Regions from separate parts of the Paenibacillus sp. J31R122 genome, predicted to be linked through region 2. Evidence: riboswitches for the same ligand, from Rfam matches in the RefSeq annotation. Region 2 holds a riboswitch; each other region holds the start of a gene.
What was found. A riboswitch is a leader RNA that binds a small molecule or an ion and turns the genes downstream of it on or off. The one in region 2 is predicted to bind cyclic di-AMP.
Positions count from the first base shown of each region.

Region 1: linked by a shared signal. The riboswitch ahead of AC0YN7_RS18975 (hypothetical protein) and the one ahead of AC0YN7_RS11280 (hypothetical protein) in region 2 are both predicted to bind cyclic di-AMP.
Region 3: linked by a shared signal. The riboswitch ahead of AC0YN7_RS27305 (ubiquitin-like domain-containing protein) and the one ahead of AC0YN7_RS11280 (hypothetical protein) in region 2 are both predicted to bind cyclic di-AMP.
Region 4: linked by a shared signal. The riboswitch ahead of AC0YN7_RS25530 (C40 family peptidase) and the one ahead of AC0YN7_RS11280 (hypothetical protein) in region 2 are both predicted to bind cyclic di-AMP.

Region 1 covers NZ_JBWDNM010000011.1:154,768-162,529, forward strand. Annotated here, with positions in the region: gene AC0YN7_RS18945 (hypothetical protein) at 1-205, shown strand, start outside; gene AC0YN7_RS18950 (aldolase catalytic domain-containing protein) at 332-1,294, opposite strand; gene AC0YN7_RS18955 (hypothetical protein) at 1,388-2,407, opposite strand; gene AC0YN7_RS18960 (GTP cyclohydrolase II) at 2,555-3,301, opposite strand; gene AC0YN7_RS18965 (DODA-type extradiol aromatic ring-opening family dioxygenase) at 3,332-4,096, opposite strand; gene AC0YN7_RS18970 (winged helix-turn-helix transcriptional regulator) at 4,245-4,577, shown strand; cyclic di-AMP (ydaO/yuaA leader) riboswitch at 4,663-4,825, shown strand; gene AC0YN7_RS18975 (hypothetical protein) at 4,831-5,256, shown strand; gene metE (5-methyltetrahydropteroyltriglutamate--homocysteine S-methyltransferase) at 5,367-7,664, opposite strand.
Region 2 covers NZ_JBWDNM010000005.1:344,763-352,524, forward strand. Annotated here, with positions in the region: gene kdpC (potassium-transporting ATPase subunit KdpC) at 1-383, opposite strand, end outside; gene kdpB (potassium-transporting ATPase subunit KdpB) at 412-2,442, opposite strand; gene kdpA (potassium-transporting ATPase subunit KdpA) at 2,462-4,141, opposite strand; gene AC0YN7_RS11275 (potassium-transporting ATPase subunit F) at 4,183-4,260, opposite strand; gene AC0YN7_RS11280 (hypothetical protein) at 4,406-4,813, opposite strand; cyclic di-AMP (ydaO/yuaA leader) riboswitch at 4,935-5,127, opposite strand; cyclic di-AMP (ydaO/yuaA leader) riboswitch at 5,256-5,456, opposite strand; cyclic di-AMP (ydaO/yuaA leader) riboswitch at 5,811-5,986, shown strand; gene AC0YN7_RS11285 (hypothetical protein) at 6,097-6,564, shown strand; gene AC0YN7_RS11290 (amino acid ABC transporter ATP-binding protein) at 7,119-7,762, opposite strand, start outside.
Region 3 covers NZ_JBWDNM010000023.1:53,150-60,911, reverse strand. Annotated here, with positions in the region: gene AC0YN7_RS27340 (PSP1 domain-containing protein) at 1-519, shown strand, start outside; gene AC0YN7_RS27335 (initiation-control protein YabA) at 590-991, shown strand; gene AC0YN7_RS27330 (tRNA1(Val) (adenine(37)-N6)-methyltransferase) at 1,244-1,912, shown strand; gene rsmI (16S rRNA (cytidine(1402)-2'-O)-methyltransferase) at 1,909-2,790, shown strand; gene AC0YN7_RS27320 (AbrB/MazE/SpoVT family DNA-binding domain-containing protein) at 2,912-3,166, opposite strand; gene AC0YN7_RS27315 (HD domain-containing protein) at 3,436-4,734, shown strand; gene AC0YN7_RS27310 (TatD family hydrolase) at 4,752-5,525, shown strand; cyclic di-AMP (ydaO/yuaA leader) riboswitch at 5,710-5,891, shown strand; gene AC0YN7_RS27305 (ubiquitin-like domain-containing protein) at 6,137-7,285, shown strand; gene rnmV (ribonuclease M5) at 7,461-7,762, shown strand, end outside.
Region 4 covers NZ_JBWDNM010000019.1:39,313-47,074, reverse strand. Annotated here, with positions in the region: gene AC0YN7_RS25545 (DinB family protein) at 1-426, shown strand, start outside; gene AC0YN7_RS25540 (hypothetical protein) at 639-806, shown strand; gene AC0YN7_RS25535 (S-layer homology domain-containing protein) at 1,092-2,153, opposite strand; cyclic di-AMP (ydaO/yuaA leader) riboswitch at 2,371-2,502, shown strand; gene AC0YN7_RS25530 (C40 family peptidase) at 2,507-2,983, shown strand; gene AC0YN7_RS25525 (hypothetical protein) at 3,058-3,468, opposite strand; gene AC0YN7_RS25520 (DUF2178 domain-containing protein) at 3,637-4,062, shown strand; gene AC0YN7_RS25515 (helix-turn-helix transcriptional regulator) at 4,076-4,276, shown strand; gene AC0YN7_RS25510 (hypothetical protein) at 4,346-4,558, shown strand; gene AC0YN7_RS25505 (DinB family protein) at 4,684-5,415, opposite strand; gene AC0YN7_RS25500 (extracellular solute-binding protein) at 5,748-6,551, shown strand; gene AC0YN7_RS25495 (DUF4265 domain-containing protein) at 6,817-7,296, shown strand; gene AC0YN7_RS25490 (suppressor of fused domain protein) at 7,554-7,762, shown strand, end outside.

The sequences.
Region 1 (7,762 bases), on a different contig from region 2:
CGGCAGTCGGTTGTGGTATGTCGATATTAACGGCGTGGACGACCATAAGCTATTACAATGGTTTGGACAGAGCCAGAATATAGAGGTTCAGCTTACTGCTGCAGCAAGAAGTGGACAAACCTTCCGCGGCAAAGGCTATCTTCATCCAAACGAGCAGCACCAGGCTGCAGCAATTCGAGGCGACGACAAGCTTCAAGAACAGTAGTACATATACACATGCGAAAAGAGCTTGCGCCGTCCTTAGCGGTATAAGCTTGTTTTGCGGTAAAATATAAGAAAGGGCAGTTCACATAAGTCAACTTCATGACTTATGCGAACTGCCCTTTATCTATTAGTTACGGTGTGCAATTTCCGGAGTTGTCAGACGGTCGTAAAATTCTACGCCCTTATCTTTGTCAGCCGAATCGCGAAGCGCCATCGCGGAACGTGGATGCTCGTCCAATATTCCCGTGATCATATATGGAATGATATAACCCCATTCTTCCTTCTCACGAAGTGGGATCATAAACTTCTCGATCATATCCAGAACAGGTCGGATGTTGTACTTCGTATTTTGCAGCTCAGCTACAAGCAACTCCGTATTACAGTTTCCGGCAGCGCGACCCATTCCGTATACGGAGGAATCAAGCAGCTCGACGCCGTTCTCTGCGGCAATTAGTGTATTAGCGAAAGCAAGCTGCATATTGTTATGCGCATGAACGCCTAGACGTTTGTTCGGCAGATGTTTGCGGAATTTATCTACAAGATAGCTCAAATCATTCGGTTTCAAGCTGCCATAGGAGTCAACGATGTACACAACATCTACTATACTATCATTGATCAGAGAGAAAGCATCAATAAGTTGATTTTCCATAACGTTGGAAAGCGCCATAATATTGATTGTTGTCTCATAACCGCGATCGTGGAATACTTTAACAAGCTCCAACGCTTTATCTACATCTTGGATGTAACAAGCAACACGGATAAGATCAATCAAGCTCTCACTGCGAGGGAGTATGTCGTTCTCATCTACACGGCCGATATCAACAAGTGCTGAAAGCTTCGTATTGCCTTTGTGCGGAATTACTTTTTTCAAGAAATCATCGTCCAGAAAACGCCATGGACCTGCGCTTTCAGCGCCTTTCAACAGCTTAGGAGAGTTTTTATAGCCGATTTCCATATAATCGACGCCGGCTTCGTTCAGGCTAGCATACAGATGCTGAACAAATTCGACACTAAAATCCCAATTATTTACGAGTCCGCCATCACGAATCGTGCAATCAACAATTTTACAATGACTTGTTTTTGAGTTCATGCGCTAATACTCCTTTGATTGTGAACATGAGTTCTTTTTTCTCATCATACTTGAAAAGGATAAGGAACGCAAAATAATTTTGTCGTATTATGGCTAATTTAGAAGCGCCTCAGCCTCTTCCGATAGGCCTGCGAGGAACTTCTCTATCTCCGGAATATCCGTTTTTTGACCGTCCTTGTACATATAAAGCTGATCATCGGATAAAGCTAGCAGCTCCAAGAAATGAGCCGATAGTTGCCCTATTACCGAATCTGGCGACTCCTTGATCGTTTTCTTATAGCTTGCCTTCACCTCGTCTAAAAGCTTGTAGGTTTCATAATCATAAATGAGCGTATTATAAGAACCATTTATATACATTTCTATATAACGAGTCAAATATAAACTCTGAACAACCTCACGTTCCGGGGATTCTTTATATTCTTGTACGAAAGCTTCCGCCAAAAGCGCCCGCTCAGCTAGCTCATCCCAAGTAATAATTAATCCGCCATCGCTAGCTGTAGGCTCATCTGATTCGACAGCGCTTAACGAGATGAAATCATTCATTTGCTTGGAGACATAGTCTTTATAACGCTTCTGAAAGCTGTAATCAACAACTGGGAATATTGACCCTTCAACCATTTCAAGCTTGTAGCCTCCTTCGTAGGCTGTCCGCACAAGCTCTTTTACCCCTTCATCCTTGATGGTTTCAGCTGTGTCTTTGGTTATTGGCCATACTTCCTTAAGCAATACCGCCTGAACGCTCTGCGAAAAGAAAGCGCCCTGCTTCGCCTCCATATTTGCCGCGTAATACGTATGCAGCTCTCGAAGCATCATATCTGCTGTCCCCTGATCAGCCTCATTGATATGCCCATTAAGAAAGCTGACAATATCCACAGCATCGGCAGCAGACTCTAATACAGCCTTGAATTGTACGAGCAGTTCTTTCTGGGTATCCTTTTCCCCATCTGTTTCAGCAGCGTTTGTAGCTTCTGTTTGTGTTGTTGGTGTGTCTGTAATTTCCGGCTTGATTCCCTCATTATTACTGCAACCAGCCAAAGCAATGAGTGTGATCATTGAAAATAAAGCCGCCCGTTTTGTCCATTTGTTTTTCTTAGTATGACCATTTATTTGCATAATTCATTCCACTCCTTTGTCAACATTATCGCTATTACAATTGTTGCTCTCCTGTTATAGACGAGACATAAGCCGAAAATGTTCACATTAAAAAAACCGCCTTCTCGTTTACACGTGAAAAACGGTTTCCATAACTCCTAAATACTACTACTTAACGAGCGACTGCGGCTCTTGACCAAAATGTCCAGAACGATTCATTTTTGTTTGCAAATACTTCTCATTGTAGACGGAAGAATTGCCCCATAACGGAACTCTCGTCGCAACGTTCAAGCCAGCGGTCTTCATAGCCTCTACTTTGCGTGGATTGTTCGTAATAATTGATACAGGCAAAACGCGCAGTAGCTTTAATACGGCAATAGCTTCGTCATAATTACGCGCATCATCCGCAAAGCCGAGCTCGGTATTTGCATCCACGGTATCCATTCCATCCTCTTGCAATAAATAAGCGATTGCTTTGCTAAAAAGGCCGATTCCACGTCCTTCATGATTAGCCAAATAGAATAAAGCGCCTGTACCGTGTGCTGTAATCATCCGCATAGATTGCTTCAATTGAAAACCGCAATCACAACGTTCACTTCCAAAAATATCACCCGTATGACATATACTATGCATGCGAATCAGCGCATCTTCATTATTCTTAAAATCGCCGTATACGAGCACACTGGATTGCTGCATGTCTGCATAGGAGAAACGATTTAAGTCATTGACAAGCTCGTCAACCGATTGTTCTTCCCCCGCCTCCTTGCGCAGCCAGCTATACCAGTGGAACATTTTCGTTTCACCGTCTACATCGACAGGCAGATTAATAGGCCCGACAACATAAATGTCACCCTCTCCGCTTTCGATTCGTTTTATTTTTTCCTTCAATAGTGCTGAAATATTTGATTTTATCATCCTGTTCACCTGCTTTAGTTATATGAAATATTAAAATTGCAGCGATAAATAGCTAAGTGTACCAAACTCGTAGCTGCGATGAATGACTTTAGGTGCTTCCACAGCGTTGCCACTGCCCATTGCTATATATAAAGGTACAAAATGTTCGGCACGGGGTACTGCCATTTTAGCATGCGGCGCAAGTTTTTCATATTGGAAGAGAGATTTTAAATCCTGAACGTTCATTTTATCTACTAACCATTGGTCAAACTCAATAGCCCAACTCTCCGGCTCCTTCTGTCCCCATTTAACCGCGCGTAAATTATGAACCGTTACGCCGCTTCCAATCAGCAATATATTCAGTGAGCTTAAACTGCGCAATGCCTCGCCTATTCGGTACTGCTCCTCCACGGATCGGTATGGATTAACGGACACTTGCACTACGGGAACATCCGCCTTCGGAAACATATGCTTCAGCATTGTCCAAGAGCCATGGTCTAGTCCGCGTACTGTATCAAATGCAGTCGGTATTCCCTTATCGTTCAAGAGCTTTCCTACTAGAGCAGCAATCTTCGTCGACCCTTTTGCCGGATATTTCTGCTTATAAAGCTCATCAGGAAAACCATAAAAATCATAAATCGTTTCATATTCATCGTCCTTCGATGAAATGGTTACTTCTTCTGTTTCCCAATGCGCTGTAAATATAACGATCGCATCCGGCTGCAGCTTAGCACCCGTTTGTCGAAGAAATTGACTATATTCATTTTGCTCAACAGCCAGCATTGGTGAGCCGTGTGCTAAAAATAATGGATTCAAACGTTATACCTCCTTTTATTCACTTACTATTTGTAACTAATTATACTTTTATCACTTAGCATAGTCAAGTTATTAACATTACTGAGGTTTGCTTGTATAAATAAGTTATTGAGGTTATAATTGAAGGAATCTAAAAGAGGTGATATGCATGGAACAGCAAAACCTTTGTCCCCGTTTCCAGAAGGGAATGGATCTTATTAGCAAACGTTGGACCGGCTTAATCATATATCAATTATTAGCTGGACCGCAGCGTTTCAGTGCTGTACAGTCCGCATTGCCAATTAGCGGCAGACTATTATCGGAGCGCTTCAAGGAGCTAGAGAGTGAAGGTATCGTCGATAGACTGGTTTATCCGGAAATACCCGTTCTCATTGAATACTCATTAACGGAAAAAGGCCGCGCGCTTGAGCCGATTATTCGCGAAATTCAAGTTTGGTCTCAGGATTGGATAGCGCCAGTAACTGAATATGATATAAACTAATTCCACTCAAACAAACCAAGCCGTCTACGGTTTGGTTTGTCTAAAGGTTTACAAACGGTGAAAACCGTTTTAAAATATAGGAACAAACAAAAAAACGCTGAATTTTTCAATTGAAAAAGCGGGGGAACCAACGCGAATCTGTATTGTTACATTCGCAAGGGGTGAATCCGGGGACTTGTAACCCTGGTAGGGCATTCTCTCTAGCCCGAATCCGACAGCTAACCTCGTAAGCGGAAAGAGGAGAGGTTTATTTATGTTTTGTCAGTCTTCTAATCAAGCACCATTTTTCGCTGAACAGTCCCCTTCGTTAACGGTTTCTCGTATTGAGTTGTTCGTAATTCCCGCTCTCGCAATCGATTCCGCAGGATTTCGCGTGTGCCTTCGTTTAACAAGCAGCCAGGGTTATGGCTGGAGTGAGCTCTTTGTAAATGACAATGAGGATATGCTTGATTTGGATCGCTGTAGCGATCTGCTTGTTTCTTTCATTGGCAGCATCGATCTCTCTACTTTGAACGATTACCATTATGACAAGAATGATCAAGACGGTCGAATATTTGAATGTTTTACAGATGCGGTCAATCATATTGTCGCTCTATCCACCGATTCAGCTCAATTCATTAATGAGTCAGAGGAATTTGTTTTGAGACAGCGGGCTGTTCATTATGTATCTTTGAATTGACTGAAGATTTCGTCAAAATGACCACTCAGGTCCTTTGGTTCATGCTGAACCAAAGTCGTCCCGAGTGGTTTTTTTGGTGGCGTTCTTTACGGCAAAAGCAATCGTTGAAGCTATACTTGGACAGCACTCTCTCTTACATGGTGAGTAGCCAGCATCATGTTACGTAACGATGCAACAGTCTCTTCCATTCCTCTTGTCTTCAAGCCGCAGTCTGGGTTGATCCAGAAGAGGGCAGGATCGAGCACCTTAAGCGCGCGGTTAATCATGCTAACCATCTCTTCAACGGACGGTACGCGTGGGCTATGAATGTCGTATACGCCTAGTCCAATGCCTTGATCATACGTATTCTCCTCGAAGCTGTGAATTAATTCACCATGGCTGCGAGATGTTTCAATGGAGATAACGTCCGCATCAAGCGCTAAAATCGAATCGATAATGTCATGGAATTCGCAATAGCACATATGTGTATGAATTTGCGTTGTATCACGAACATCAGCTGTTGAAAGGCGAAATGCATGTACCCCCCATTTCAAGTAGGCGTCCCACTCACTGCGTTTAAGCGGCAGTCCTTCACGTAATGCCGGTTCATCGACTTGAATCATCTCGATACCCGCTGCTTCAAGCGCTTTTACTTCCTCAGACAAGGCCAGTGCAATTTGATAAGCTACTTGTTCGCGTGTCATGTCGTTACGAGGGAATGACCAGTTCAAAATCGTAATTGGTCCAGTCAGCATCCCTTTTACCGGCTTTGTTGTTAACGATTGCGCATACACGCTTTCCGTTACAGTCATTGGCTCTTTGAATACAACATCTCCGTAAATAACCGGAGGCTTCACGCAGCGTGATCCGTATGACTGTACCCAGCCGCTCTGCGTAAACGCGAACCCACCCAGCTTTTCCCCAAAAAATTCCACCATATCTGTACGTTCAAACTCACCGTGAACAAGGACATCGATGTTAAGCTCTTCTTGAATCTCAATCCAATGCTTAATTTTTTCGTTTATAAAGGAAGTGTAATCAGCTGAGCTTAGCTCGTTCTTTCTCCACTTCTGCCTTGCTTGACGAACATCCAGCGTTTGTGGAAAGCTGCCGATTGTCGTCGTCGGCAGAAATGGCAGCTGCCATTTTTGCTGCTGAAGCTTCTGTCTTACAGCGAAAGGCTTCTGCCTAGCAGAAGGATGCGCCGCGATCGCCTTTGCATCTACCGCTTTGCTATTGCGCGCTGGAGATGCTGACAAGTTGTGAATTATTTCTTTGTTCTGTTTCAGTACCTCAGCAAATGAGTTTGAAGCTGCAGCATTGACAGAATAAGCAGCAGCGCTCAGCCATACGATTTCATCCAACTTTTCTTCGGCAAATGCGAGCGCATCTCTTAATTCTGAAGGCAAGTTCGTTTCGTTTTTTGCTGAAACCGGAACATGAAGCAGGCTCGTTGACGATTGGATAATGAGGCGTTCTTTCGGTACGTATGAAGAAATTTTCTCAATCAATGCCAGCTTTTGCTCATAGTCCGAATGCCAAATGTTACGTCCGTCTACAAGACCGACTGCAAGCAGCTTATCTTGTGGGTAACCAAATTTCTCAAGAGCACTCAGGTTTGTTTCTAGGCCATGTACAAAATCAAGTCCGATCGCTTGAACGGGCAGTGATACAACAGCTTCATAATGCTCCACTGCATCAAAATAAGTTTGCAATATCAGCTTAAGACTAGGAGCTGCTGCATTAAGCTGCTTGTAGATTGATTTTACAAGCTTGATCTCATCCTCTGAAATAGATGTTACGAGAATTGGCTCATCGATTTGCACCCACTGCACACCTGCTTGCTCCAATTCTTGCAACATTTGAGCGTACAACGGTATGAATTGCTCTATCCATTCAGGCAGTTGCTTCGCATCATACCCTTTGGAAAGTTTAAGGAAAGTATATAGTCCAATGATGACCGGTTTACCTTCAATTCCTAGCTTTTGTTTCGCTTCAAGATACGCTGCAAGCGGGCGGTTCTCCGTCAAGACAGGTGTAGCTCCACTGAGTTCAGGAACAATATAGTGGTAGTTGGTATTAAACCATTTGGTCATTTCACAGGCTTGCGCCTCCTTAGATCCTCTAGCCATGGCATAGTAGGTTTTAATAGGAACAGGTCCTCCGGCATATTCAAACCGAGACGGGACAAGCCCAAACATTGTTGACGTATCAAGCATTTGATCATATAGCGTGAAGTCATTAACAGGAATTATAGAAATCCCTTTGTCCTTCTGCAGCTGAAGATTGTTCAACCGAATACCCTCCAGCGTTTCAAGAAATACAGCTTCCTCCAAATCCCCTTTCCAAAAAGACTCAAGCGCTTTTTTCCATTCACGATTTTCCCCAATTCGCGGATATCCAAGCACACTGCTTGTTAATTTATTCATTTATAATTCCTCCTAGATTGTTTTTGTAAAATGTAAAAAATTCTACGGTAGCCTAAGGCTGGTTTTGCGAAGCAAACTTGCTTTGTTTGCGGCGCTGA
Region 2 (7,762 bases):
GGTAGCTTACTTACCGGAACATCTGGGTTATTCGACTTCCATTCAGTGATGGAATCCTGCGTCCGCTTCAACAGATCTGGATTAGAAGGCCCATAGTTGTTCGTGCCAGAAGCTTCCGCTTTATAATCGATGCTGGAAATCCTGCCTTGGAAATAACTCGGATCAGTAAACTTCTGTCCGATGAGCTCTGATCCTATAATTACACCTTCGCTATTTTTGATTATACTGCCATTTGCGTTAGCAGGCATCACCAGTTGGGCGACACCCGTACTAACTAACGGATAAATAATGCCACACAAGACGAAAAATACGAGGCTGATTCGAATTACAACGCCAAAGGACAAGTGGGCCGTTTCCGACCCGTTATTTGCTGCTTTACTCATTTTATTTCATCCCTTTCATTATTTCGTGCTAAATCCAAATATGAACGATAAGGTCAATCAGTTTGATCCCAATGAACGGAACAACGACACCGCCAAGTCCATAAAGTAGCAGATTGCGCTGCAGGAGCTTTGTGGAGCTCATCGGTTTGTATTTGACGCCTCTCATCGCCAGCGGGATAAGAAGAGGGATAATAATTGCGTTGAAAATCAGCGCAGACAAAATAGCCGAATACGGTGAACCGAGCTTCATGAGGTTGAGGGCTTCCATCTGCGGAATTGCGAGCATAAACATAGCCGGTATGATAGCAAAATACTTTGCCACGTCATTTGCGATACTGAAGGTTGTCAGGGCGCCGCGTGTCATAAGCAGCTGCTTGCCGATCGCGACTACTTCAATTATTTTGGAAGGATCGGAGTCCAAATCAATCATGTTGGCGGCTTCCTTAGCCGCTACAGTACCGCTGTTCATCGCAATACCTACATCAGCTTGCGCAAGTGCTGGAGCGTCGTTTGTGCCATCGCCAGTCATTGCGACTAGTTTTCCTTCGGCCTGTTCCCTGCGAATGACGGCAATTTTATCCTCTGGCGTGCTCTCCGCGATGAACTCGTCGACTCCTGCTTCACGAGCGATCGTCGCTGCCGTCAGCGGATTATCTCCTGTACACATGATCGTCTTGATACCCATTTTACGGAGCTGTTCGAAACGTTCTTTCATACCTGGCTTCACAGTATCCTTTAAATAAATCAATCCGAAAATTTGATTATCTACCGCAACTGCAAGCGGCGTACCACCTACTGATGCGATGGCGTCACTTTTGGAGCTCAAATCCGCGGGAACGGTGCCGCCTTGCGATACCACCCATTTTTTCACCGCATCGACAGCGCCTTTACGCACCTTGCGGCCATCGATCAAATCCATGCCGCTCATGCGGGTTTCAGCTTTAAACTCGATGAATTGTCCGCCTTCAGCAAGCGGAAGGTTGAACGTTAACCCTTTCTTGCTCATAAGTTCCAGTACGGAGCGTCCTTCAGGCGTTTCGTCTTTTAGGGAGCTGACTGCTGCCCATTCGCCTAATGTGCCGACATTCATCTCACTAACTGGTATGAATTCACTCGCCATCCGGTTACCGAATGTAATTGTACCTGTTTTATCTAAAATCATCGTATTAATATCGCCTGAGGCCTCGACCGCTTTACCTGACATGGCCAACACATTAAACTGTGTAACACGGTCCATTCCCGCGATCCCAATGGCTGACAGCAGCCCGCCGATTGTTGTTGGAATGAGACATACAAGCAATGAAATCAATACGGGAATTTCTAAATTAATTTCTAAATAGCGGGCAGTGGGCGCAAGCGTTACGACAACAATGAGAAAAATCAGTGTTAGGCTCGTGAGCAGGGTGTTCAGCGCAAGCTCATTCGGCGTTTTTTGACGCTTAGCGCCTTCTACCAGTCCGATCATCCGGTCGATAAACGACTCACCAGGATCACTTGTAATCTTCACTTTGATCTTATCACTCACAACCCGGGTACCGCCCGTCACTGAGCTGAAATCACCGCCGGATTCTTTGATAACCGGCGCGGATTCACCTGTAATGGCTGATTCATCAACGGATGCGAGACCTTCAATAACTTCTCCGTCCCCTGGAATCATTTCGCCTTGTACAACGACAACGATATCGCCTTTACGAAGCTCGGTGGACGGCACTTGTTTCATTACGCCGTTCATGATTTTGTTTGCCGTAATTTCTTTCTTCGACCGCTTTAAGGAGTCGGCTTGCGCCTTTCCTCGGCCCTCCGCGAGTGCTTCGGCAAAGTTAGCGAACAGGAGGGTGAAGAGCAGAATCAGGAACACGGTCAAGTTGAAGCCGATGCTATCCTCAGTTCCGAAATATCTGGGGAATATAATCATTAACAACACGACCAATGTTCCGATTTCGACTACAAACATGACTGGATTTTTCATCATCGTGGCAGGGCTCAGCTTTACAACGCTATTTTTGGCCGCATTTTTCATAATATTGGCGGTTAATAAGTTTTTTCTATTCGTACTCATGAGTAAAGTTCACCTTCCCTTAACGGATCGTCAAATATTCGGCAATGGGTCCAAGAACAATTGCCGGAAAGAATGTAAGGGCCCCGATAATTAACACGGTTCCTACCAAAATGCCTGTAAACAATTTGTTATCTGTACGGAACGTACCGATCGTCTCTGGAACCCATTGCTTGCGCTGGAGAGAGGCGGCAACAGCCAGCATGGCGATCATTGAAATGTAGCGCCCGAACAGCATAACGAGTCCGGTGGAAATGTTCCAATAAGGTGTATTGTCGCCAAGCCCTTCGAATCCCGATCCGTTGTTGGCCGCAGAAGAGACATACTCATACAGCACCTGCGTTACGCCGTGATAGGAAGGATTCGTAATGGCGGCCGTTCCGACATCTGTAGCCAGCGCGAGCGCTGTTGGCGCTAGGATGATGAACGGATGGACCAAAATGACAATCGCGATCAGTTTCATTTCGCGAGCTTCGATCTTCCTTCCGAGAAATTCCGGTGTCCTTCCGACCATTAAACCGGCAAGGAATACGGCCAGAACCGCGTACATCAGCATGTTAATCAGTCCAACACCCTTGCCTCCGAAAACATTGTTCAGCATCATTAGTGCTAGAGGTGTAATGCTGCCAAGCGGCGTCTGCGTATCATGCATATTGTTGACACTTCCTGTTGTCGCTGCTGTGGTTACGGTTGTGAATAGACTAGATTGAGCAATACCGAAACGAACCTCTTTACCCTCCATGCTGCCCTGGGAGGCATCAATACCAAGCTCGTTCATAACAGGGCTACCTTTTGTCTCAGAGAAATAATTGAGAGATAAGAATACAAGAAACAAAATCAACATAGCCGAGAAAATAACCCAGCCCTGCTTGCGGTTTTTGGCAAATAATCCGAACGTATACGGCAGTGCGGCCGATAAGCACCACATCGATAAAATATGGATCACGTTAGTAAGTGGATTCGGATTTTCAAATGGATGAGCGGAGTTCACTCCAAAAAAACCTCCGCCGTTCGTTCCGAGATGCTTAATAGATTCCAGAGAAGCGACCGGACCGATCGCAATTTGCTGCTCAGCACCTTCCAAGGTCGTTACCTTTAATGTAGAATCGAGCGTTTGCGGAACCTGAAGCGCCACAAGCGCTAACATGACGATGAAAGCAAGCGGTAAAAATACGCGAACATGCGCTTTTACAAAGTCTTGAAAGAAATTTCCTATCGTTCCGCCCTTGCTCGTAATCGCCCTTATGAATGCAATAGCGACACATAAGCCTGTTGCGGCGGAGGTAAACATCAGCATTGTAATGACAGCCATTTGCGAGAAGTAGGACAAGCCGGTTTCTCCGCTGTAATGTTGAAGGTTCGTATTGGTCATAAAGCTGATAATCGTATTGAATGACAACGTTTGTTCCATGTTGTCGATGCCGTTCGGATTAAGAGGCAAAAACTTCTGCATCCGTAATATCAAATAACCCAAGGCAACGAGCACGATGTTCGTAATGATAAAGCTAAGCGCGTAAACCTTCCAGGTCATGCCTTTGCGTTCTTTCAAACCGAGCAGCCAGTAAATGGGGCGTTCCGCAAAGGAGAACCACTTATCCGTCCGGTTTTCTTCGTTTGAGAATACATGAAACAAATAGGTGCCCAAAGGTTTAACGAGCAGCACCAATATGATAATAACGATAGCAATTTGAAAAATGCCCATGTTTTACATATCCTCCTCAGAGAGCTTTGTTGAAAATTAGACTAAAATTTCTCCGGATTTATTAAGGCGTAACCCAGGTATACAAAGATAAACACCGTAAAAATGTAGACGATGATCATTTTCGTTCGCCTCCCGCATCCTGAATAACGCGTTCGCACCAAAATAAAAATGCGGAAAATAACCCAAAGGTCGCGGCTAGAATCAATACCATGTACACATCTAACATGTACGTTCACTCCCCGTATTTTTAATTATTAAATCCGATTATTCGATAAGCGTTCTACCTAGAAACGAGACCTCGCTGCTAGTGGTATGGATGATATAATTCGCTCCCACAGCTTTATAGATCATGCGCGGGTTATTCGTGTGTGTGATGACGTAAATCGGCTTAGCCGTCCATTTCCGACAGATCTGAATATATCGGCAGCAAAGGGTAAAGCTTCTTTCGAATAGGAATACTTTACCTACAGAAAAATCCGGTATAGCCCAAGTATTTATATCTTTCGTATCTACTATTAGGATGTGCTTCACCCCAAGTAATTCCATTCTTCGCTTTTCTTCTGAGTTGTTCGCGATAGCGGCGATAGGAAAACCTTGAGTAATTAGGTGACGAATGAAGCCTTCCCCTGTGTTGTTCGGTGCGGATACAAGAATGCATTCTGGATCTTTCATTTCGATTCTCCTCCTGATTAATTGAAGAGAAGACAACAAAAAAGAAGCCTGCAAGAAGAGGAACTCTTCTCGCGGCTTCTGAAGGCACAGGAAATAAACCCGTGTCTTTCGCACGATAGTCGTTGCCTCTCTCGATACGCTTGCGAGGTTAGCTGTCGGATTCGGGCGTGAGAGTCGCCCTACCTATGCGCAAGTAGCTTGCACATAGGATTCACCCCATGCGCCAGATACATTGTCCCTATTAAGGACTTCAAGTATCATGGCTGCTGTTGGTTCCCCCGTTCCTTTGCTCAAGGATTCAGCGATTAAGATGCATGGTGAAACGTATTTTCTATATTTTAAGAAACCACAGCCCTTACGCCCTGTGGTCGTAGCTTCCGATTACAAGCCTCATCATCCTCTCTCTCCAAAGCAGCACTTGCCAAATGAATCTCATTTATGGCTGCTGCCTATACCACGCTTACGAGGTTAGCTGACGGATTCGGGCGGTGAGAGTCGCCCTACCCAGTCTTGGGGAACGATATGCGTTCCAGAGACCGGGATTCACCCCAAGCATCACACCAGAACAGCTCTCACACCGTCTGTGCAACACTTTCATGTGGTTCCCCCGTTTTCCTAAATGGAAATTAAGCGTTCTAACAAGGAATCGTTGTATGAATCCTGAGATGAATCATACGCCTGACAAAAATTCCTGTAAAGAATCACCAAGATTCAAATTTGACAATAAACGGTATTCAGATGGATCTTATAACTATCACAACCCTTATATGCTCCTTGTAGCTGCTATTATCTCGGTATCTCTCGCATATCGCAAAATAGTCAGCTTGGAGAAGCATTGTGGTAGATAATAAGGGCATGATGTGGATTAATACGCTTTCATTGACTAAATTGATCAAATAATAAGCAAAAAATGCTCAAATTACAGTTTACATTTTTATACTACCGGAGTAATATTCAGTTCAATACTATACCGAATCAAATTAGGATAGGCAGTTGCTTATCCGAAACGCATAAATCCCGAATAGGGATGCGGGGGATCCAAACGAAGGTATTCGTAAGTTAGAATCCTTCATGGGGTGAATCCTGTAAGGCATGCTGAAAGCATGTAGCAGGTAGGGCGCTCGCAAGCCCGAATCCGTCAGCTAACCTCGTAAGCGTATTGTGAGAGAACCGCTACCCGTACTTTCTTTGCATGATGATGCGAGAGAAGCCCGTGTGCAGAGTTTCTCTGCTCAGGGGCTTCTTTGCGTGCTATTTTATATCAAATTAATGGAGAAAGAAGAGTGGCAGCATTGAATATCACTAAACCTCTGCCTGCTATACATAGTGACTACTTGAAGAACTGTAGAGTTGGCTTAATGGAAATCTATCGGTTTGACTGCAGGACGATCGAGAAACAGATGCCCGAAATCAATGGCGGAAGCAATTGCGGACTATTGAAAATCGCCAGCGGCAGCATTAATGGCTGGGGTGAATATATACTTCCATGTGAGAAGAAATATTCGGATTTGGTCCAATGGGCATCCGTTTTCAACCATCTCAAGGGCCTCTCCGTACCGGATGCGCTTGTGTTTGTACAATCTCACGCTGAGGCATGGGGGCAGGATAGAACCGATCTTGTTAAATCTGCCTTGTCAGACTTAGCTGATAACCTGTACAGGCGAACCGTATTTCATGAACCTATTATAGATGATGAGATGCTGGATCGATCCTATTTAATTCATCTTTCGCAGTCCTATTATGCTTTCTAAAAGACTAGCTTATTCTCGTTTTCACGCGATACTGCCCAAATGAAAGCCCCTCTTGTTTGCGCAAGGAGCGAATAAAGTTTTGCGACCCCGGGTTTAAGGCAAGGTCTTTAGCTGAAGTACCGATATTGGCTTATTCAAGAGGCGGACAACAATTATGGTAGAGGATCTGTAAGGAGTAAGGTAGGAAGAGGTAGTGAACGCACACCTGGCTATTCACTTTAGTGAACTAATTAGGGCTTTATTAGAAAATGAGTCAAATTAGTCTCAGATTCTAAAGTGTAAGGCGAGTGAACCGAGGAGCGGGCTTCGACTAGTGAGGGAAACTCACTAATGTGTGAGTGAAACCTCATTAAATGGTTGGAGTTAGGGGCTTGAAAATGAAATAGTGAGGCAAACCTCACTCGCCATGAAGTTAGGTTCATGGTGAATGAGATTTACCTCACTATTTGTTTTGTATGATGGAGCTGAATTTTTTTGTTCAATGAAATAAAGCTGTGTCCATAATGATGTTCATTTTAGAAAACATTTTAATGCTATATTTTCGCTAACGATTCTTACAGGACCTGCTCCAGAAATCTCTTGGCGCGTTCGCTTTGCGGGTTAGTGAAAAATTGCTCTGGTTTCGTACGCTCGACAAGCTTGCCGTCGTCGAGGAAATAGATCGTGTCCGCTGCCTCTCTTGCGAACTTCATCTCGTGGGTTACGATGAGCATAGTCATGCCGCTGTCCGCAAGACCGCGGATGACATTCAGCACCTCTTTGACCATTTCCGGGTCGAGCGCTGAAGTAGGCTCATCGAACAGCATAATGTCTGGCTCCATCGCAAGGCTGCGGGCGATAGCGACACGCTGCTTCTGACCGCCTGACAAGCGGGACGGAAAGCTATCCGCTTTATCCGATAGGCCGACACTTTCGAGCAGCTCCTTTGCCTTCAGGCGAGCCTGCTCAAGCGACACGCCTTTAACCTTCATTGGAGCGAAAGTAATATTATCGATTACGGTCATATGCGGGAACAAGTGAAAATGCTGAAATACCATACCGATATGCTGACGTACACCGGCGATATCCGCTTTTGGATCGGTTATCGAAGCACCGGCAATAGTAATAGATCCTGAAGTTGGCGTCTCAAGCCTATTTAAGCAGCGAAGGAAGGTGGATTTTCCTGAACCGGATGGCCCGATCAACGCCACCACCTCAC
Region 3 (7,762 bases), on a different contig from region 2:
CACCAGCTTCGAATGAAGCTAGTGGACGTAGAGTTCACGTTTGATCGCAATAAAATAATTTTTTATTTTACAGCGGAAGGCAGAGTCGATTTTCGTGAGCTAGTTAAGGATTTAGCAAGCGTATTCCGTACTAGAATCGAGCTTCGTCAAATAGGTGTTCGCGATGAAGCGAAAATGCTTGGCGGAATCGGTCCGTGTGGACGAGTATTATGCTGTTCATCATGGCTAGGAGATTTTGAGCCAGTATCTATTAAGATGGCCAAGGATCAGAATTTATCGTTAAATCCCACGAAAATATCGGGATTATGCGGGCGACTCATGTGTTGCTTGAAGTATGAGCATGATAATTATGAAAGCATTAGAGAGGAGCTTCCTGCAATTGGGAAGTTCGTTGTTACCTCATACGGAGAAGGTAAGGTTACTGGTATTAATACATCTACAAAAAGTGTGTATGTACAGTTATTTGATACACCAGGTAAACCGAAAGAACTGTCTATGGATGATGTAGTCATAAAGTAGACATTAAGAAGACAGCGTTCGATTCTCACGGGTGAGGTAACACTCACGCTTGAAGTTCTGGGGTGGGAACTTGGAGAAGAAAGATATATTCATTCAAATGGATGAGCTGGATAATCGAGTCGGTGCATTTCATGCCGAGCTTACCGCTTTGAAGCAGAAGGTAAAAGAGCTGCTTGAAGATAATAAGCGTCTAAGTGAGGAAAATAACCAGCTGCGTCAAGTGTTTAAGAGAGAGACAGATCTACAGCGGGAAGCAATTCTTGCTCCTGCTAAAGGTGAACAAGCCACGAAGCGTCATGAGAGACAAGCTCTTAATGAGGATGCGTTTGCAGAAGCAGGCATAGCTATAGGAGAAGGCCATGACAATTTAACGCGGTTGTACCACGAAGGATTCCACATATGCAACGTTTATTACGGGCATCTGCGGACGGAGGGTGACTGTTTATTCTGTTTATCCTTTCTAAATAAATAGTGGAATCCATTTTAACCGCCGTCCTTGCCGCAAGGGCGGTATTTTTTTTTAAAATATAAAAATTTATAAGTTTTCACTTATAAATGTACTTATACATCTCCGCGAAACAAATGCTTTGGCCGTATAGGACGGCGACAGCCGTTGACGCTTGATTATGGCTATTTTCTTAAAGAACACCTTAACGATAAAAGGAGCGGCAGAAACGTGTCGGAACAAATAACCTTAGCTGAAAATGAACGGCTTGATGATTTAATGACGGATAATGGCTTGAAGATTATACAAAGTAGGGAAGTATTCAGCTTTTCATTGGATGCGGTATTGCTATCCAAGTTCGCAAGTATTCCAAAGCACGGACGTATTGCTGATTTATGTACAGGCAATGGTGTAATTCCAATGCTCCTATCTACGAGAACCAATGCTCGCATCGATGCGGTAGAAATTCAGCCAAGATTGGCTGATATGGCAAGAAGAAGCGTTGCGTTAAATCAATTGGGCGAACAAATTACAATAATCGAACAAGATTTAAGACTGTATCCTAAGCAAGCGGGAAATGGTGTTTATGATGCAATTACAGTAAATCCACCATACATGCCTGTAACAGCCGGTGAGCAGAATGAAAATGAACATTATGCGATAGCACGACATGAAATTCACTGTACGCTAGAAGACGTAGCAGAGGCTTGTACGAAGCTTGTGCGTCCAGGAGGAAAAGTATCGATGGTCCACCGACCATCTAGGCTGCTCGATATTGTAGAAACGATGAGAAAATGGCGCCTAGAACCCAAACGTATTCAATTTGTTCATCCCAATGCAAATGCGGAAGCAAATATGGTCCTAATAGAAGCGATGCGTGATGGGAAGCCTGATATTAAATTACTGCCGCCAATTATGGTGTATGAGAAAGGAGTGCAGATCGTTTGAATATACAGAAGAGCTTCTCAGAAGCAGCTAATAGATCAGCAGGTTGTCTCTATTTAGTGGCAACACCTATAGGAAACCTGGAGGATATGACCTTTCGGGCGATACGTATCTTGAAGGAGGTTGATCTAATCGCTGCGGAAGATACGAGGCAGACGCGCAAGCTTCTCACTCATTTTGAAATTGGTACCCGAATCGTTAGCTATCATGAGCATAATAAACGAGCAAGCGGGCCTGAGCTAATAAGATTGCTGCTGGAAGGTCAATCGATTGCGCTTGTAAGTGACGCGGGTTTGCCGGCTATATCTGATCCAGGGGCTGATCTCGTGAGAGATGCAGTAGAGCATGATATTGCGGTTATTCCTCTTCCAGGTGCAAATGCGGCGCTGTCAGCACTTATCATGTCAGGTTTGCCTACGGATCGTTTTCTATTTACCGGTTTTCCTCCACGAGAGCGTAAAACATTAATAAAATGGCTTCAAGAAATAAGCACACAGACAGGAACATTAGTTTTTTATGAATCGCCGCATCGAATTTGTAAGACGTTAGACGTTATATTGGAATGTCTAGGAGATCGTCGCATCGCATTAGTACGAGAGTTAACGAAAAAGCATGAAGAGGCAGTCCGAGGAAGTGTAACAGAATGTATAGAGTGGTTTGCTGAGCACCCTCCGTTAGGTGAATTTTGCATCGTAATTGATGGTGCTGGGCAATCAGATCAGACAGGACAAGCACAAGGTGATATGTGGTGGTCGGAATTAGATATTTTTGCTCATGTTGCCCATTACGAAGAGCAATATGATCGGAAAGAAGCGATTAAGAAAGCAGCAGTAGATCGAGGATTACCGAAGCGCGATGTATATAATGAAGTGAACAGATAGGGTATGCTATTTTGGGCAAAAAAAAAGACCTTCCTGGCCGGGTTCTAGCGCAGGAAGGCATCAAGGAAATATAAAAAGGTTAGAATTAACAAGTAGATAATTTCATTATAACTTATTTTTTTTATTTTGTCACAGGTGCAGGCATCTCAGAAAGACAAATATGACAAATTATTTTTCCTTTGAAATAAGATACGCTTTCTGCGTTACCACAGAAGATACATGCGGGCTCGTATTTCTTCAACATAATACGCTCGCCATCTACATAAATCTCAAGTGCGTCCTTCTCGCCAATTCCAAGTGTGCGACGCAGCTCGATCGGAATAACTACACGTCCTAGTTCATCAACCTTACGAACAATACCAGTAGATTTCATCATAATCTAGCAGTTCTCCTTTAAAAATATATTCGCCATAGTTCGACATAGTTTTTGCTTTTATGAATACTATAATACCAACGATTCCCAAAATAGTCAACATAAATATCGCTATAATAGCTGATAGGATAACAATTTGACTAGCTGTAAAGGGCGTATTACTATGTATTACAATACAACAGCTTTGATATTTTGGAAACTAATTTACGACACTATTCGACATAATACACGCTGTTTGTGTCGAAAGTATGAACGAAGGAGATGAGATAATGATGAAGGAACAGCTAACGGAAGAGAAGGTATTTAAGGATCCTGTTCATAACTATATTTATGTACAGGACCAAACGATTTGGGAATTGATTAATACGAAAGAATTTCAAAGATTACGTAGAATTCGTCAATTAGGCGCATCCTTTTTAACCTTTCACGGGGCGGAGCATAGTCGGTTTTCACACTCACTTGGTGTATATGAAATAACACGAAAAATTATTTCTCAGTTCGAACGAAATCACTTTCCAGACTGGCCTAAAGAGGAGCGGCTAGTATCGTTATGCGCGGCGCTCTTGCACGATGTCGGTCATGGTCCGTTCTCACACTCTTTAGAAGAAGTATTCGATACGGACCATGAGCAATGGACGTGCAATATAATATTAGAAGATACTGAAATCAATCGTGTACTGCGTTCTGTATCCGATGATTTTCCTCAGAAGGTTTCTTCGGTTATTAAGAAGACATATCCGAAGCCGATCGTAGTTAGTCTCATTTCTAGTCAGATGGATGCAGATCGTATGGACTATTTGTTGAGAGATGCCTATTTTACAGGTGTAAATTACGGGACATTTGATTTAGAACGTATTTTGCGTGTATTGCGCCCATATAAAGGACAAATTGTAGTGAAGGAAAGCGGTATGCATGCGGTAGAACATTATTTAATGTCACGATATCAGATGTATTGGCAGATTTACTTCCATCCAGTAACAAGAAGTTCTGAGATTATTTTACGGCAAATATTCAAGAGGGCTCAGGAGCTTTACGCGAGCGGCTATGTCTTTGAGTGGCTGCCTAACTCATTGATGTGTCTACTGAACAATACGTTGACCGTATATGATTATTTGAAGCTGGATGAAGCTCTTGTTCAAACGGTCTTTACGCAGTGGGCGGAAGAAAATGATACTATTCTGAGTGACTTATGCGACCGTTTCATGAATCGTAAATTATATAAATATATTACGATTGAAAACCCGGATGAAGCACTATTAAATGAAATAAGTGATGGCTTCTCTTCTATCGGTTTACATCCTGATTATCATATGATGATTGATTTCCCATTTGACCTGCCATATGACGTGTATCGACCGGATAAAAAAGAGGGAGAAAAGGAAGGAAAAGCGCCGATTTTGTTGTTAGATGGCCAAGGAGAAATAAGTGAAATATCTGCCAAATCCGACATTGTTCGTTCTATTACCGGCCTGCATCAAGGGCAATATCATTTGTATTATCCAGAGGAGCCGTTAAAACAATCTGCGCATTTATTAAGCGCTTCGTTAAAAAAATTATTCAAGCTGGACTAAAGGAGCCTGACACTAACATGACATTACTGTTTGATACCCATACACATCTAGACTCGACCAAGTTTGACGAGGACCGTACAGAGGTTATAGAACGCGCAAGAGCCGCAGGTGTACATATGCTTGTAAATATAGGCTTTAATCGTGAAACGATTCCCACGACTATGGCGCTTGCGGAGCAGTATGATTTTATTTATGCGGCTGTCGGCTGGCACCCCGTGGACAGCATAGATATGCTACCAGAGGATTTGGAATGGATCGAGCGGCTGTGCTCTCATGAGAAGGTCGTTGCCATTGGAGAGATTGGACTGGATTATCACTGGGATACGTCGCCTAAAGAAGTGCAGCAGCGTGTATTTCGTGAACAAATTAGACTTGCGCGCAAGGTTGGAAAACCTATTGTTATTCATAACCGAGATGCGCATGAGGATGTCATTCGTATTCTTCAGGAAGAAAATGCAGCAGAGGTCGGCGGTGTGATGCATTGCTTCTCAGGAAGCTGGGAGACAGCTAAGCAATGCTTAGATATGAACTTTTATATTTCATTCGGCGGTCCTGTTACTTTCCAAAATGCTCGCGTTCCAAAAGAGGTAGTGAAGAGGGTTCCGCTCGACCGATTATTGATCGAAACCGATGCCCCATATTTAGCTCCAAGTCCATTTCGAGGGAAGCGAAATGAGTCAGCATATGTGTCTCGTGTAGCAGAGACGATAGCTGAATTACTGGGCAAAACAGTAGATGAAATCGCATCAATTACGAGTGAAAATGGTAAAAAATGTTTCAACATTGATTGATAATACGTGAATTCGAGAGAATTAGAGACATTTAGGGCGTAAAAACTAATTTTTATAGAGGTAATCGCCGATTTTTACCGTCTTTACCCCTCTTTTTAGCTAAAATCGTCTTTTATCGCATCTTTACAACTAGGCGCAGATGAAGGTATGATTCATCTCAGAGCATTAAACTTTTGTATTGGATTTCCAGTTTGCGCTTAATCTCCATTCGGAGAGCGGGGGAACCAGGTGCGGGAAAAATTACCGCATTTTGAATTCTTCAGGGGTGAATTTCTTAGCCGATGCCATGAGCATTGTACTACGAATAGGGCTGCTCTCTTGCCCGAACCCGTCAGCTAACCTCGTAAGCGTTTATAGAGAGTGATCAAACCTCGTGCCCATTTTTTTTGTATCCCTAGTGTAAAAACCCGGGAAGCCACGAAACAGATCCTCTGTCGACGGCTTCTTTTTATTTTCGAATAAACGGGATTTTGTCGACATAGGGTTAGAGATGGGGATGGGAGGTTAGATAGCATTACTGGTTTGCGTGCTTGCACGCCAATATACTATAGTCGCGTCAGTTGTATCATGCGTAACACTTGGCGGCGGGGCTATGAAGGAGGACCGATGAAGTGGGATTATTCCAGGTAAAGGACACCCATGGGAAACGATCATCCAGCATGTCTTTCGCATTGCGATGGAAGCGTGAAAACTTGCGTTTGATTCTTTTGAGTGCTATTATCTCAATCGCTATGACTTTCATGTTTTTGGTGTTGTTGTACGGAACGGCTGTCAAAAGCGTCTCCGTAGTAGTGAATGGACAAGAAACCGTTGTTGAAACGAAGCAATGGGTCCTGCAACGCCTACTGGATGAACAAGCTATCGCAATTGGACCACATGATGAGGTGTCAATGCCGCTTAACGCGGCGATAAAGGACGGAGATCGTATTGAGGTAACTCAAGCGATACCGGTAATTGTGAAGGCTGATGGCAAGGCATCGACTGTATACACGACAGAGAGAACAGTGCAGGCGGCGATCGAGGAATTAAATATTCCTGTTCGTGGTCAAGATAAAGTATCACCTCCGCTGGAATCAGTCATTAATGCGGAAACGACGGTTACTGTAGTTCGTGTCGATACAAAGGTATCGGAAACGAAACATGTATTGCCGTTCTCTATCGTAAAGAAAGACGATCCAACGCTGGAAAAGGGTAAGGAAAAGCTCGTGAAGACCGGTAAGGAAGGGCTTGTTGTTGAACGAATCGAGAACCAATATGAGGATGGTGTATTGGTATCAAAGAAGTCGGTCAACAAGGTTGTGCAGACAGCATCAGTCGATCAGGTTGTAGCAGTCGGCTCAAAGAAGGAAGAGCCTAAAGTATCGGTGCTCTCGAATAAGACTCAGAGTGTACCAACACTGACTAAGAACGGTGTGAAGTTCAAGGCGAAGAAAGTAATTAAGAACTTCACCTTAACTGCATATTCTGCAGGCGTAGAGTCGACAGGTAAGGATGATAGCCATCCACAGTATGGAATTACTGCATCGGGTGCCCGTGTTAAAGAGGGACGGACCATTGCGGTAGACCCGAAAGTTATTCCAATTGGCTGGTGGGTATACATCGAAGGTATAGGTTTCCGCCGCGCGGAAGATAAGGGCGGGGCCGTTAAAGGCAATAAAATCGATATTTATTTTGATAGCTCCAAGAGTGCGGATAAGTTCGGTAGGAAGAAAGGTTATACGGTCTATTTATTAGGACCGAATAAACCTACCGCAAGCTAATTTAAGGGGTTATCATCATCATATCGTAAAATGCAATTAAATATGCCATCATAAGGAGAGGCACTGCCTCTTCTTTTTGCATGTTTGCGGACAAGTTAGGTTAATAGTAACAGTAGCAACTGAGGCCATCCGTAGACGTTGGAGCGAGTGATAATTCAGGAAGGGAATGGTCTTAGTGATCAAGGAGATCATTGTCGTTGAAGGCAAGGATGATACTATAGCTATTAAACGAGCAGTTGAGGCGGATACGATTGAAACGAACGGATCTGCGATCGGCGAGGATGTACTGCGCCGGATTGCTCTGGCTAACGAGCGCCGCGGTGTTATTATTTTTACGGATCCCGACTATGCTGGCGAGCGAATTCGCAAAATTGTTGCGCGTCATGCGCCGGGCTGCAAGCATGCTTTTTTACCACAAGAGAAAGCTTTGTACAAAGGTGATATCGGAATTGAGAATGCAAGCCCGGAAGCCATTCG
Region 4 (7,762 bases), on a different contig from region 2:
GGCACGCTGGCGGTTATGAAGGCAATCACAGACGATAAGATGGATACGGCAATTGTAGAAGGTCATAACTCGCTGGGCTGGTTGGCTTGGCATTTGGTAGGATCGGCGGGAGCTTTCGGTCACTTCGCCGGCTTGCAAATTCCGGGCGTTGAGCGCGGTGCTAAGGTGCCGGATCAAATGGCGGAGATCGTGGAGAAATACGAGGCGGTTATCGAAGCTTACAATCGTGAGGCGAAGACATTGAACGACGAGCAAATGGCGGAAGAAATCAACGGATTTATGGGGCTAACGCCACGCGGAAAGTTCCTGCGCCAGTTCATCGACCACCAAACGCATCATCGCGGTCAAATGACGGTTCTGCTTCGTCAGGCGGGCTTGACGGTACCGGGTGTGATGGGACCGACAAAAGAAATGCAAATGAAATAATAAGCACGTGCGATCCGTTGGATCGGTTGAAAGAAGGCTGTCTTACGGCAGCTCAGCAGGAGCTACCTTCGGGTAGCTCTTTTTTTATTTTCTAGCGTGCACAGAGGCACGCATCATCTAGTGGGTGAAAGTCCAACCGAGGGAAGGTCCAAGCCACCTTCGTTATCTAACTTATTCGATGTTAAATGTTCTGTTAATGAGGAAGGCTGCCGATGCATGATGTCAGCAGCCTTCCTCTTTTGTTATTGTATATTGCTGATAATAATTTGACCATTATTGGTAATGCATACGAATATGAATTACTTAGTTATTTAGCTGTTGGGGAAACAGATAAGTATGTCATTCAAATCGCGATTCAAATTTATAATAGCATTGGTTAGAATGGTTTCGATCTCAAGGTGATTTCACTGCGTGGGCGTACAACTGCTGCACTAAGGCATCCGAGTTTTCCACTGTTGGTACGAAATCGCTAGCGAAGTCATAATCGCCGGCAATGTGGTGGCCAATAGTTTGCAAGGAATCAATCTTAAACTATATTCTTACAAGCAGCTTCTAGGTCTATTTATTTGAGATCTCTGCGTAAGTAGAAGGATACAAAAAAGAGTATGAACGTTAGTAGTTCATACTCCTTTTTTATAGGAAAACTATCAAAAGATTTAGCTCGTTTATTGCTGCTCATCCTGGTAGTACATGTAGATTTTCCAGCTGTTGTCGTTCATTTTCTTCAATAAGTAAATACCGTCGGTTGCTACTGTTTCTGTGGTTTGATCGTTAGCTTTAGTAGTTTTTACTTTGTAGCTTCCGCCTGTCGACTCCACCACGGCGAATCGATCTGTTTTATCAATGACCGTTAGTACTTGTTCACTGATTTTCTCCATTTCAATTTCATAACCTTGGTCTACCAGGGAAATTAGTTCTTCAGAATATGAATGGCTAAACGCTAAATAATAACCGGTATAAAATTGCGCATAGACATCATCAAATTGATCGTATGTTTTATCTTTGATTACTTGATTTTCCTTTTCCTCTGAATCTAAAACTGCAGTTGTGAGTAGACCATCTTCAGGTAATGCGCTATTTTGCAAATCTAACGCACGCTGCAACATGACAACAGCTTCAGCACGTTTCGCATTGGCGAAAGGCTTGAATTCCGTTTCAGTGGCTCCTCGTACAATACCAGCTTGACTTGCCTTTATAATAGATGGTTTAGCGTAATATTCGGGTACATCTTTAAATTGCTTCATTTCTCCTTCAAATTGTACAGATGAAGAAAAGGCTCTAACAACCATTGTAGCGATCTCGCCGCGTTTAATAAGTTGATTTGGACCAAATTTTGTTTCACTAATCCCGTTAACGATACCTAAGGAGCTGGCAATGCGAATCGAATCGGAGTACCATTTTCCTTGCTCGACGTCAGTGAAAGTCGTTCCAGGCACATCGCTTGTCAAACCTAATGCGCGAACCAAAATCGAAACAAACTCCGCGCGGCTTATGGAATGGTTTGGCTTTAGCGTTACAATTCCTTCTTGATCCACATAACCCCGTAACAAATCTGCGTTCACAAAATTGTCCAGCTCGTAATAAGCCCAGTGTTCATCAATGTCTGCCGGAAAGTAGTTTTCCAAAGGAGCGATCTCGGCCGCTTTCACTTGTACAGAATGAAGAGGATAAATCAGAAGCATAAATAAAAGTAAGAAGATCGAGCTGCGAAAATAAAGGTTTTTCATTTTGGTGTTCCTCTCTTGGTTGAAAAAATTTTCTCTACGAGAATATCAAAATATAATAGTTTATTCAAGTTGGAAATTATGGGTAAGTACTAGGGGACTCAAGCTTAAATACATATTGTGGATATTAGATTTTTCTAATGTTTATAAAGAAGGATTAGTAAGAAAAAAATAGAAATTTATAAAACCGTAAGAAAAATAATAGAAACGTAAGAAAAATAATTGTATTTTGCCTAATTCCTTTTTAGGAAACGGGGGATCCACTCGGGTGAATTAATCGATTGTTCAATGATTATAGGGAAACCTTCTTCCGAACCCTTAGCTAACCTCGTAGGCATCGAAGGGAGAACCAAGTTGTGAAGAAAATTGTGGCATCATTGTTATTGAGTGTTATGTGTTTTACCTTTGCGGGGAGCGCTTTCGCAAATGGAATGGATATCAAACATGCAGTTGATAAAGTGGTCGGAACCCCTTATAAGTGGGGCGGAACAACTGTTAAAGGGTTTGATTGTTCGGGATTCATATTGTACATATTCAATCAGTATGATGTTGATCTTCCTAGAACCTCAAAAGCACAATCTGAGGAAGGAATAAAAGTAGATCAAGAAGATTTAAAACCTGGCGATCTTGTGTTTTTTAATACGGATGGCAAAGGTGTTTCTCATGCGGGTATATTTATAGGAAACGGACAATTTGCTCACTCTTCAAGCAGTAAAGGTGTCCGGATTAGCAAACTCTCCGAAAACTATTACGAAAAAAGATATGTTACAGCTCGTCGTGTAATATCTGAGGATGCCTATTCCGAAATGACTAGTAAAGATCATAAAGATTAGAAGAGAACAAGCCTGCATGCATATTGTAGGCTTGTTTTTTTGTATATTAAATAATTTAAAAATCGTTCTAAGAACTACCTTTGACCTTCTACGTCCAATTGCTTTCGAATCGACTCAACTGTATATATGAAAGCTTCAGCTGCCTTGTAAGCATCTAGTGCTTTTTCAAGACGCTTTACCTGTTGGTTAAACTCGTTCGGACTTTCAGCGTATTTGACTATCGATCGCGCTATAAAGATCAGATCCTCTCGAGCGGCTTTGACGGTTCGGCCGTGCTCTTTCTCGATCATCTGGACGGCCATATGTGTGTAGATTGCCGAAAACTCTTTATCCTCGATACGCTGCTCTCTAGCCGCAAGATTACTTTCACTAATTTCCCAATCCCCAGAATCGGTTTTCGTAGCTGCCAAACGACCGTCATTTATCATGTTCAGGATTGTCTTATAGTGAACTCCTAGCATCATCGACGCTTCCTTTGCATTCATCAGCCTCACCTCTTATCTCTACTTATCCTTATAATAAATGGTATTTAAGGATAAGTAAGGAAGGGAAGCCATTGCATAACAAAAACTAACTATTGACTACTCCATCAAGACTGGTTAATATGAAGTTAACTTCACGTGAAGTAAACTTCATATTGCGAGATGTTAGGGGTGACTTGCTTGAAAAATAGATTTACAGAGCTTTATTTATGCTCATTAGCCCTTATCATCATGGGGTTATTTGAAATCATTTGGAATAACACGATAGCTAATACAACAGAAGGATTTGTTTCTGGGATTTCAATATTGTTGGTAGGAGTAGGACTTTTAGCTTTCGCTATAACTTCTCACGTTAAATATAAGGCGAATAGAAAACAGTTGGATCGAGAGATGTCCAAAGAATATGACGAAAGAGATGATATCATCGAAGGAAAAGCTTCACTCTTTACCATGCGAATTCTAATGATGGTGACGATACTGATGATGTTTCTTTCAAATTGGCTTACAATTCCAACGAATATTGCTTTATTTCTGATTATAGTTTTGTGTGCGAGTACGAACTTAATAGCCAAAAAATATTATAATCATGTTCTTTAATTAGGAGTAGACTATGAAAAATAGAATAAAGGAGTTACGTATAGAACGTGGTATCAAACAACAAGAACTAGCTGATAAAGTAAGTGTTTCTTCAAGAACAATTATATCTTTAGAGAAACAGCAATATAATCCATCTGTTTTACTAGCCTATCGAATATCTTCAGTTTTTAATTTGTCTATCGAAGAGGTTTTTATATTTGAGGAAGATGACTGATCATCGTTCGAAAATATAATTAGTGAGAAAAATTCAATATAGAAATCATACATCATGGAGGTCAAAAATATGGCATTAAAATTATTGTTTATACTATTTGGAGTAGTCTTAGTATTATGGGGCATATATAGAATGAAAACGGATGAAGCGTTTGTTGGAAAGAATCAGAAGAGAAAAAATTTATTTAATCTTCTAATACATGGACAAGCCTCAGGGATCGGACAATTATTAAGTGGGGTTTTATGCATAATTTTAGGGATTGTATCCTTTATCATTAAATAATTATACACATATATATTTAAGGAGCTGCGGAAATCGTGGCTTTTTTATTTTTAGGCTTTGTTAATTAACATTGTTGATTAATGACAAAATGAAAACCGCCTTATCCAAAAGGCGGTAAATTGGGGCTATTGTGTTGCCGTTTGTTTAGTTTGTCGGTTTAATTTTTTCATTTCCGTTTGCAACTTATTCTTTATACGGGCACATTTGTTCAAATGTAAAAAATTATGTCTTGTTGCTGGCATTAACACAAGTCCCGCAATAGTCTTCTTGCTCCAATATTCAGCAATACCACTTGCTTCTTGAAGAATAGCATTTTCATCAAACAACCTTTTGATTCTACAATCTTGAACTTTATCTCTGAACTCGCCTGGTTGCAGTGACGAAATTATTTGTCGTGTTTGTTTTCCCACAGCTATTCTATATTCTAATAGTGCATCAATATTAATAAGTGAACTTAGTTCTGCGATATTGTCATCACTCATGCTGTTTCCGCTATGGGGAAATTTGATGTTCATTTTTTGTAGCCAATTATCAGAATGAAGCACCTGCTGACTGTCTGCAACTAAAATATTAATCGTCATGTCCTCGACTCTTGCAATATGCCAGAGATGCCATACGATTGAATTTGTTGTATCTGAAGCATTTACTGGATACTTCCTTAATGTACTTTCCTCCAGACTTTCCAAAACGTAATCCTCCAATGTATTGATGCAATCATTACTCATCTTTGATGAGTATAACAAAGCGTGATGATTGAGAAATAGTTCAATCGCTCGAACATGTTCATTTGGATTTAATATGATTTCAGTTAACATCTTATGGTTTTCATTCCAAGTCCTTCGTTGTTCCATATCCATTGAAATCAGCTCCAATTAAAAAGTTGGGAAGCATTGGGACAGTAATCTGCCAAGAAACTAACATATTTTTCTTATTCGACGCTATGTTTTCATATTCCTTGCTGTCCAGAAGGAATGTAAGGGCTTAGACCCGTGGGATGGTGAAGTACTTAGTACTCCCTCAACAAGTTGATTACCTACGAAGGTACCTTGATTTATTTTTCACCAGACTAATTTTCAATAGTGTATGAAACTTTCTAACCATTTTGCAATTATAATCAAACCGTTTATAGCCTCCCTTCGTTTCCTTAAAAAGCACAGATAAAAATCACGTATAAAATGGAGGAAAAATTATGAAGAAGACCGTGTTTCTATCAGCTCTACTGCTCTTTGTCATTACTGCTACCGGATTGTCAGCCTATGCAAAAATGGACCGTACGACTGCGTCCCAGGCGATACCAAATTCCAGCCAAGGTGGTCATGTCATCCGGGTGTACGGACCGGGCGGACCACTTGGACCGATCAAGGAAGCTGCTGAACATTTTTCAGTTGAAACGGGAATCAAGGTGGAAGTAACAGCCGGACCAGAGGGCAAATGGATCGGCCAAGCAAAGCAAGATGCAGATATTATTTTCGGTGGCTCCGAGTATATGCTGCAGGACTTTATCTTTAACCACCCCGAAATGATCGACACTAAATCACGAACGGAGCTTTACCCGCGTGCTGCAGGAATATTGGTGAGGAAAGGAAATCCTAAGAAGATTGAAAGCTTGGAGGATTTAACGAAAAAAGGGGTAAAAATACTCGATGTGAATGGGGCTGGCCAGCTTGGCCTGTGGGAGGACCTGGCAGGCAGAAAAGGGCTGATCGAAGGCATTTACCAAAATATTAACCTTTCTGTAAAGTCGAGTGCCGAGGCCATTGAACAATGGAAAGCGAATTCGAGCCTGGACGCCTGGATTACCTATGAATCGTGGCATTACCGGCTCCAAGATGTGACGGACCTGGTCGAACTGCCCGAAGAAGAAAAGCTCTATCGTGGAACGCCGATCGCCCTGACGAAAATCACCGATCAGAAAAAAGAGGCACAGCAATTTATTGATTATTTAAAAACGGAAAAATCTCACCAAATCTTTCAAAAATGGGGCTGGAAGTAAGGACGAGCCTTAAATCTAAAAAACTGGACTGTAGAATCCATATGGAGTTTAGTACTAAAGTTGTCTTCTGAGCACCCGGACTAACGAGCAAATAGCTCGTTAGTCCCTTTTTTATTACAATTTAATACATTCTCTCTATTTACTTATTCGTTGACTGTTATAATAATTGATAGTTGAAATGCTATTATGGATCATATTGGGAAAAGAGGAATGTTAGAAGTGAGTTTGTCGAAATGTATATGTAGAGGCAGTTGAGGAGCGACGTATGGAAGATAAATTAACATTGATTAAGGTTTTTGCTGAAAAAAATTCACAGGGAACAGTTTTAGAAGAGCTTCCTGCAGAATACCTAAGAAATCAAAAATTCAAATTATGTGCATCTCCAGGGCTAGCTCTCGGCCTTGCGAAAGGAGATACAATAAAACTCCATCCTAACGGAGATTTTGAATTTATAAAACATGGTGGAAATTTCTGCATTCAAATTTACAAAGAGCAGCCTATCAAAGAAAAGATTGAAGCAGTTGAATCTATAGTCAAGCGAGAGCTTTCCGGTTCTTTAGATGGATTTCATAATGGCTCGCTTGCCTTCACCGTTCCCATCAGCAATGGATTTCATGCCACCAATAATGTTTTCAATAAAATTAGAGATTTATTGGAATCAGAATACTATTACTCTAATATTTACAAAAATCCATATAATTTTGAAGATGAAGAGTTAGTTAGTTGGGCTAGAGATCTGGATTAATCGTTTCAAAACGTTAGTTCTTCGGCACCATGCGTGACCATAATATACTCAAAAGCTCAAGAAGTGCAGGAGGCAGATATGGTAGATGAAAGGCACCTTGTTTATTTCAAAGAACTCTTGGCCTTTTTTTACTGAAGGCGCTAGCATCTATTGAGCGTCAGTTTTCCGATGTGGATGATATTGTCCTTAGAGCAAAAGAAGCTGTCATTAAGCACCAATCATCGAAAGGAAACTAAAACTAATAAAGAAAAAAGGTGATGGATGTGCGAATCAATAGAGAGTCAAGCCGAGAAAAAATTCTGAACTTCAACATCAGAAGAACAATTATTCTTAATTTATATATTAAAGAATGGTCTATGCCAGAATATAGAGTCATAATGACAAAACCGGAGATTGGCGTATATATTGAGATCTATTATTTTCCATCAATTAATGATAAAATTCCTGCAAGATTCGCAACAGTCGG